DNA from 2 places in the Streptomyces sp. NPDC127106 genome. Region 1 is predicted to be linked to the other one. Evidence: riboswitches for the same ligand, from Rfam matches in the RefSeq annotation. Region 1 holds a riboswitch; the other holds the start of a gene.

What was found. A riboswitch is a leader RNA that binds a small molecule or an ion and turns the genes downstream of it on or off. The one in region 1 is predicted to bind thiamine pyrophosphate.
Region 2: it holds a riboswitch for thiamine pyrophosphate, as region 1 does, so the genes downstream of both, thiC (phosphomethylpyrimidine synthase ThiC) here and ACFVGY_RS30920 (thiamine ABC transporter substrate binding subunit) in region 1, are expected to answer to the same signal.

What each region holds. Positions count from the first base shown of each region.
Region 1 is NZ_JBHXTC010000054.1:25,356-28,521, forward strand. It holds gene rlmN (23S rRNA (adenine(2503)-C(2))-methyltransferase RlmN) at 1-905, shown strand, start outside; TPP riboswitch at 964-1,072, shown strand; gene ACFVGY_RS30920 (thiamine ABC transporter substrate binding subunit) at 1,158-2,258, shown strand; gene ACFVGY_RS30925 (ABC transporter permease) at 2,234-3,166, shown strand, end outside.
Region 2 is NZ_JBHXTC010000008.1:82,840-86,005, reverse strand. It holds gene ACFVGY_RS10870 (SsgA family sporulation/cell division regulator) at 1-272, shown strand, start outside; gene ACFVGY_RS10865 (YibE/F family protein) at 282-1,670, opposite strand; TPP riboswitch at 1,743-1,885, shown strand; gene thiC (phosphomethylpyrimidine synthase ThiC) at 1,880-3,166, shown strand, end outside.

The sequences.
Region 1 (3,166 bases):
CCTCGCGCGAGAAGCTCCGGGAGGAGCTGCTGCCGGACCTGATGAGCGTCGTACGGCACATCTCCTGCGACGACGACACCACCCGCAAGACCCTGTGGCGGCTGCACGACGGCACGCTCGTCGAGTCCGTGCTGATGCGCTACCCGGACCGGGTCACCATGTGCATCTCCTCGCAGGCGGGCTGCGGCATGAACTGCCCGTTCTGCGCCACCGGTCAGGCCGGCCTGGACCGCAACCTGTCCACCGCGGAGATCGTGCACCAGATCGTCGACGGCATGCGCGCCCTGCGCGACGGCGAGGTCCCCGGCGGCCCGGCCCGGCTGTCGAACATCGTCTTCATGGGCATGGGCGAGCCGCTGGCCAACTACAACCGGGTCGTGGGCGCCATCCGCCGGCTGACCGACGCCGAGCCCGACGGCCTGGGTCTGTCCCAGCGCGGCATCACCGTCTCCACCGTCGGCCTGGTCCCGGCGATGCTGCGGTTCGCCGACGAGGGCTTCAAGTGCCGCCTCGCCGTCTCGCTGCACGCCCCCGACGACGAGCTGCGCGACACCCTCGTGCCGGTGAACACCCGCTGGAAGGTCCGCGAGGTCCTCGACGCGGCGTGGGAGTACGCGGAGAAGTCCGGCCGCCGGGTTTCCATCGAGTACGCCCTGATCCGCGACATCAACGACCAGGCCTGGCGCGGCGACCTCCTGGGCAAGCTCCTCAAGGGCAAGCGCGTCCACGTCAACCTGATCCCGTTGAACCCGACGCCGGGCTCGAAGTGGACCGCCTCGCGCCCCGAGGACGAGCGGGCCTTCGTCGAGGCCATCGCGCGCCACGGCGTGCCCGTGACGGTGCGTGACACCCGCGGCCAGGAGATCGACGGTGCGTGCGGCCAGCTGGCCGCTGCGGAGCGGTAGCTTCCGCTTCTGGCGGTGCCGGTTCGGCCACGGGGTACCCTGTGGCCGAACCAATTGCATATTCCGACAGGGGAGCGCCACAGCGCTGAGAGTGCGGCACCGTCAGCCGCAGACCCTCTGAACCTCGCCCCGGTCATTCGGGGTAGGGAGTTCGGTCACCACTCAAGCTGTTGCGCCCTGCCCGGCGTCCGCTCCGACAGAGCGCCGGGCAGGGCCGCGTCTTCTCCTGGTCATCCCAGGAGGAATACACCAGTGAGCACCACCAAGAAGGTCGCGGGCGCCGTGCTCGCGGCCGCGCTCGGCGTCACCACGCTCAGCGCCTGCGGCGACGGCGGCCAGGACGAGGCCGGTGACGGCGCCAGCGGGGCGCCGAAGTCCAAGACGGTCACGCTCGTCACCCACGACTCCTTCAACGTGACGGACACGGTCCTGAAGGAGTTCGAGCAGCAGAGCGGCTACACCGTCAAGGTCCTCAAGTCCGGCGATGCGGGCGCCGCCCTCAACCAGGAGATCCTCACCAAGGGCTCCCCGCGCGGCGACGTCTTCTTCGGCGTGGACAACACCCTCCTCTCGCGCGCCCTGGACAACGGCGTCTTCACCCCGTACGAGGCCAAGGGCCTGGCCGGCGTGAAGCCCGAGTACGTCCTCGACAAGCAGCACCGGGTCACGCCCGTCGACTCCGGCGACATCTGCGTCAACTACGACAAGGCGTACTTCGCCGACAAGAAGATCGCCCCGCCGCAGACGCTGGACGACCTGGTCAAGCCCGAGTACAAGAACCTGCTGGTCACGGAGAACGCGGCCACCTCCTCCCCCGGCCTGGGCTTCCTGCTGGCCACCGTCGGCAAGTACGGCGAGGAGGGCTGGAAGGACTACTGGAGCAAGCTCAAGGCCAACGGCGTCGAGGTCGTCGACGGCTGGGAGCAGGCCTACAACGAGCGCTTCTCCGGCTCCGCGGGCGGCAAGAAGGCCAAGGCCGACCGCCCGCTGGTGGTCTCGTACGCCTCCAGCCCGCCGGTCGAGGTGATGTACGGCGAGCCGCAGCCGGCCGAGGCCCCGACGGGCGTCGCCACCGGCACCTGCTTCCGCCAGGTCGAGTTCGCCGGCCTGCTCAAGGGCGCGAAGAACGAGGAGGGCGGCAAGGCGCTGATCGACTTCATGATCGGCAAGAAGTTCCAGGAGGACATGCCGCTCCAGATGTTCGTGAACCCGGTGGTCACGGACGCCGCGCTGCCGGAGTTGTTCACGAAGCACGGCGTGGTCGTCGAGAAGCCGGAGACGATGGCTCCCGAGACCATCGCCAAGAACCGTGACCAGTGGGTCAAGACATGGTCCTCGCTCGTCGTGAAGTAGCACCGGGCAGGACAGGACGCGGACGCGGTGCGGCCGTCAGGCTGGCCCTGATGGCCGTACCGCTGGCCTTCTTCGCACTGTTCTTCGCCTACCCCGTCACCGCGATCGTCGGCCGCGGGGTCAGGACCGACGCCGGCTGGCAGTTCGGCCGCATCGGCGAGGTGCTGACCCAGCCCGACATCGCCGGGGTCCTCTGGTTCACCGCCTGGCAGGCGCTCGCCTCCACGGCGCTCACCCTGCTGATCGGGCTCCCCGCCGCGTACGTCTTCGCACGGCTGGAGTTCCCCGGCAAGCAGCTGCTGCGGGCCGTGGTCACCGTCCCCTTCGTGCTGCCCACCGTGGTCGTCGGCACCGCCTTCCTGGCACTGGTCGGGCGGGGCGGGCTGCTGGAGGAGCTGTGGGGCGTCCGGCTCGACACCACCGTGTGGGCGATCCTGCTCGCACACGTCTTCTTCAACTACGCGGTGGTCGTCCGCACCGTCGGCGGGCTGTGGGCGCAGCTGGACCCCCGCCAGGAGGAGGCCGCCCGCGTGCTGGGCGCCGGGCGGTTCGCCGCGTGGCGGCGGGTGACGCTGCCCGCGCTGGTCCCGGCGGTGGCCGCCGCCGCGCTCATGGTCTTCCTGTTCACCTTCACCTCGTTCGGCGTCGTGCAGATCCTCGGCGGGCCCTCGTACGCCACGCTGGAGGTGGAGGTCTACCGGCAGACCGCGCAGCTGCTGGACCTGTCCACGGCCGCCGTCCTGACGATGGTCCAGTTCGCCGCCGTCGCCCTGATCCTCGCCGTGCACGCCTGGACCGTGCGGCGGCGCGAGGCCGCGCTGCGGCTCGTGGACCCCGCGCGGACCGCGCACCGGCCGCGCGGGTTCGGGCAGCGCGCCCTGCTGGGCGGGGTGCTGCTGACGGTGGCG
Region 2 (3,166 bases), on a different contig from region 1:
ACGGCATCAACAAGCCGTGCGGGGAAGGCGACGTCCACATCGCTCCGGCCTCGTCCGAGGAGCTGTCGGACGTCCACATCCGGCTCCAGGTCGGCAGCGACCGCGCCCTCTTCCGGGCCGGTGCGGCACCCCTGGTCGCCTTCCTCGACCGCACCGACCGGCTGGTTCCGCTCGGTCAGGAGCGCAGCCTCGGCGACTTCGAGGTGAGCCTCGACGAAGCGCTCGACAGGATCCTCGCCGAGTCCCGGCAGAACGAGCAGAACGCCGGCTGACAGCCGGTCTCAGCGCTTGCGCCGCCTACCCCGGCCCCGGCTCCCCCGCCCGGCACCCGGGGCGGCCGCCTTCGTACTACCGGCCGTGCCCGCCGGCCGGTCGGCGGACACCACGAGCGCCGCCAGCGCCGTCGTGACCGGGACCGAGGCCACCAGGCCGATCGAGCCCACGAGGGTCCGTACGATCTCCACCGCGACGAGCTCGCTGTTGGCCACCGCGCCCACGCTGCTGTTCGCGATCGAGAACAGCAGCAGCAGGGGCAGGGCCGCGCCCGCGTAGGCCAGCACGAGGGTGTTGACCACCGATGCGATGTGGTCTCGGCCGATGCGGATGGCCGCGCGGTACAGGGAACGCGGCCCCATCGCCGGGTCCGCGTGGTGGAGTTCCCAGACCGCTGAGGTCTGAGTGACCGTCACGTCATCGAGTACGCCGAGCGACCCGATGATGATGCTCGCGAGCAGCAGACCACTCATGTCGATGTCCGGGTAGAGCCCGTGGATCAGCCCGGTGTTGTCGTCGGTGTTGCCGGTGAGGAACGCCCAGTCGATGAAGACCGAGCCCAGCAGTCCGATCAGCAGCAGTGAGACGAGCGTCCCGAGGACCGCGACGGAGGTGCGGGCGGTCAGTCCGTGGCACAGATAGAGCGCGATCAGCATGATGGCGCTCGCCCCGATGACCGCGACGACCAGCGGGTTCGAGCCCTGAAGGATCGCCGGCAGGATGAACAGGGTCAGCACGGCGAAGCTGATGACGAGGGCGATCAGCGCGAACAGGCCGCGCATCCTCCCCACCAGGACCACCACCAGGGCGAAGATGCCTGCCAGTACTGCCAGTGGGATCTTGCGGTTCACGTCGATCACGGAGTACTGCAGGTCCCGGGGCGCATCGGGGGCGTAGGCGACGACCACTTCCTGACCGTCCGCCAGTTGTCGGGGCGCCCCCGGCTGGACGACCTCGATGAAGGTGCGTCCCTTGTCGCGCCCCGTGCCGACTTCGACGGTGGCCTTCTTGCACTGGCCGGTCTGTGCGGCCTGTGCCTCGCGGCCCTCCGGTGTCGAGGGGTTGGCCGTTGGCGGCACCTGCGAGGCGTTCACGGATTTGCAGTCGACCTGTTCGAGCCGAACCACCCGGCCCTGCTCGGTCTGGCGGTCGAAGCCCACGCCCGAGCGCTCGTGTGCGGGGGCGCCGCCTGGCCAGAGCACCGCCATGCCGACGAACACGGCCGTGGCGAAGGGGATCAGCACGGCTGCGATGACCTTGCGAAGGTGCTTCGAGACGGGAGCCGCAGGCCCGTGGCCGTGGGAATGGCCGTGCGCGTGCCCGTGATCGGCATGTGCGTGGCCAGTGTGACCTGTGGGCTCGGCGGGCTCGTCGGGGGGCTGAGTCGAGGATGTCACCGGCTGATCATCGCAAGAGTTGAGGGGGCCCACTGTTCAGCACGCCACAGATGACGCTAGCGTGGGGGCACCTTTGCACAACGCGGGAGCTCGGAGCACCGGGCTGAGAGGGCGCTGATCACCGTACGGCACGACGTGCGTACGGGAAGAGGCTGCGCCGACCGCCGAACCTGTTACCGGGTAATGCCGGCGTAGGGAGATCAGGTCTCATGACCATTCAGGACGCACGCACGCCTGCCGTCGGCCAGGACGCCGACGGCCAGACCGAGCGCCAGCCGGGCTGGCACAAGGGCTACGTGGCGGGCTCCCGCCCCGACATTCGGGTGCCGGTTCGCCAGGTCCATCTCACCAACGGCAAGGACGTGACGCTCTACGACACGTCCGGTCCGTACACCGACCCGCAGATCGAGACGGATGTCCGACGGGGTCTGCAGCCGCTGCGCGAGAACTGGATCATCGGCCGCGGCGACACCGAGGAGTACGCGGGCCGTCCCGTGCGCCCCGAGGACGACGGCATCAAGCACACCTCGCCGCGCGGCGGCCTCAAGAACCTCGACGCGGTCTTCCCGGGCCGTCCGCGCCTGCCGCGCCGCGGCCGTGGCGGCCAGGCCGTCACGCAGCTCGCGTACGCCCGCCGCGGTGAGATCACCCCGGAGATGGAGTACGTCGCGATCCGCGAGAACGTCTCCCCCGAGGTCGTGCGCGAGGAGATCGCCGCAGGTCGCGCCGTGCTGCCCGCGAACGTGAACCACCCGGAGATCGAGCCGATGATCATCGGCAAGAAGTTCCTGGTGAAGGTCAACGCCAACATCGGCAACTCCGCGGTCACCTCGTCCATCGAGGAGGAGGTCGAGAAGATGACCTGGGCGACCCGCTGGGGTGCCGACACGGTCATGGACCTCTCCACCGGCCGCAACATCCACACCACCCGCGAGTGGGTGCTGCGCAACTCTCCCGTGCCGATCGGCACCGTGCCGCTCTACCAGGCCCTGGAGAAGGTAGACGGCAGGGCCGAGGAGCTGACCTGGGAGATCTACAAGGACACGGTCATCGAGCAGGCCGAGCAGGGCGTCGACTACATGACGGTCCACGCCGGCGTGCTGCTCCCGTACGTGCCGCTGACCGCCCGCCGCAAGACCGGCATCGTCTCCCGCGGCGGCTCGATCATGGCCGCGTGGTGCCTGGCACACCATAAGGAGAACTTCCTCTACACGAACTTCGAGGAGCTCTGCGAGATCCTCGCCGCGTACGACGTGACGTACTCGCTGGGTGACGGCCTGCGCCCCGGCTCGATCGCGGACGCCAATGACGCAGCGCAGTTCGCCGAGCTGAAGACGCTGGGCGAACTGAACAAGATCGCCAAGAGCCACAACGTGCAGACCATGATCGAGGGCCCGGGTCACGTGCCCATGCACAAGATCAAGGAGAACATCGACCTCCAGCAGGAGATCTGCGAGGAGGCGCCGTTCTACACGCTCGGCCCGCTGACCACGGAC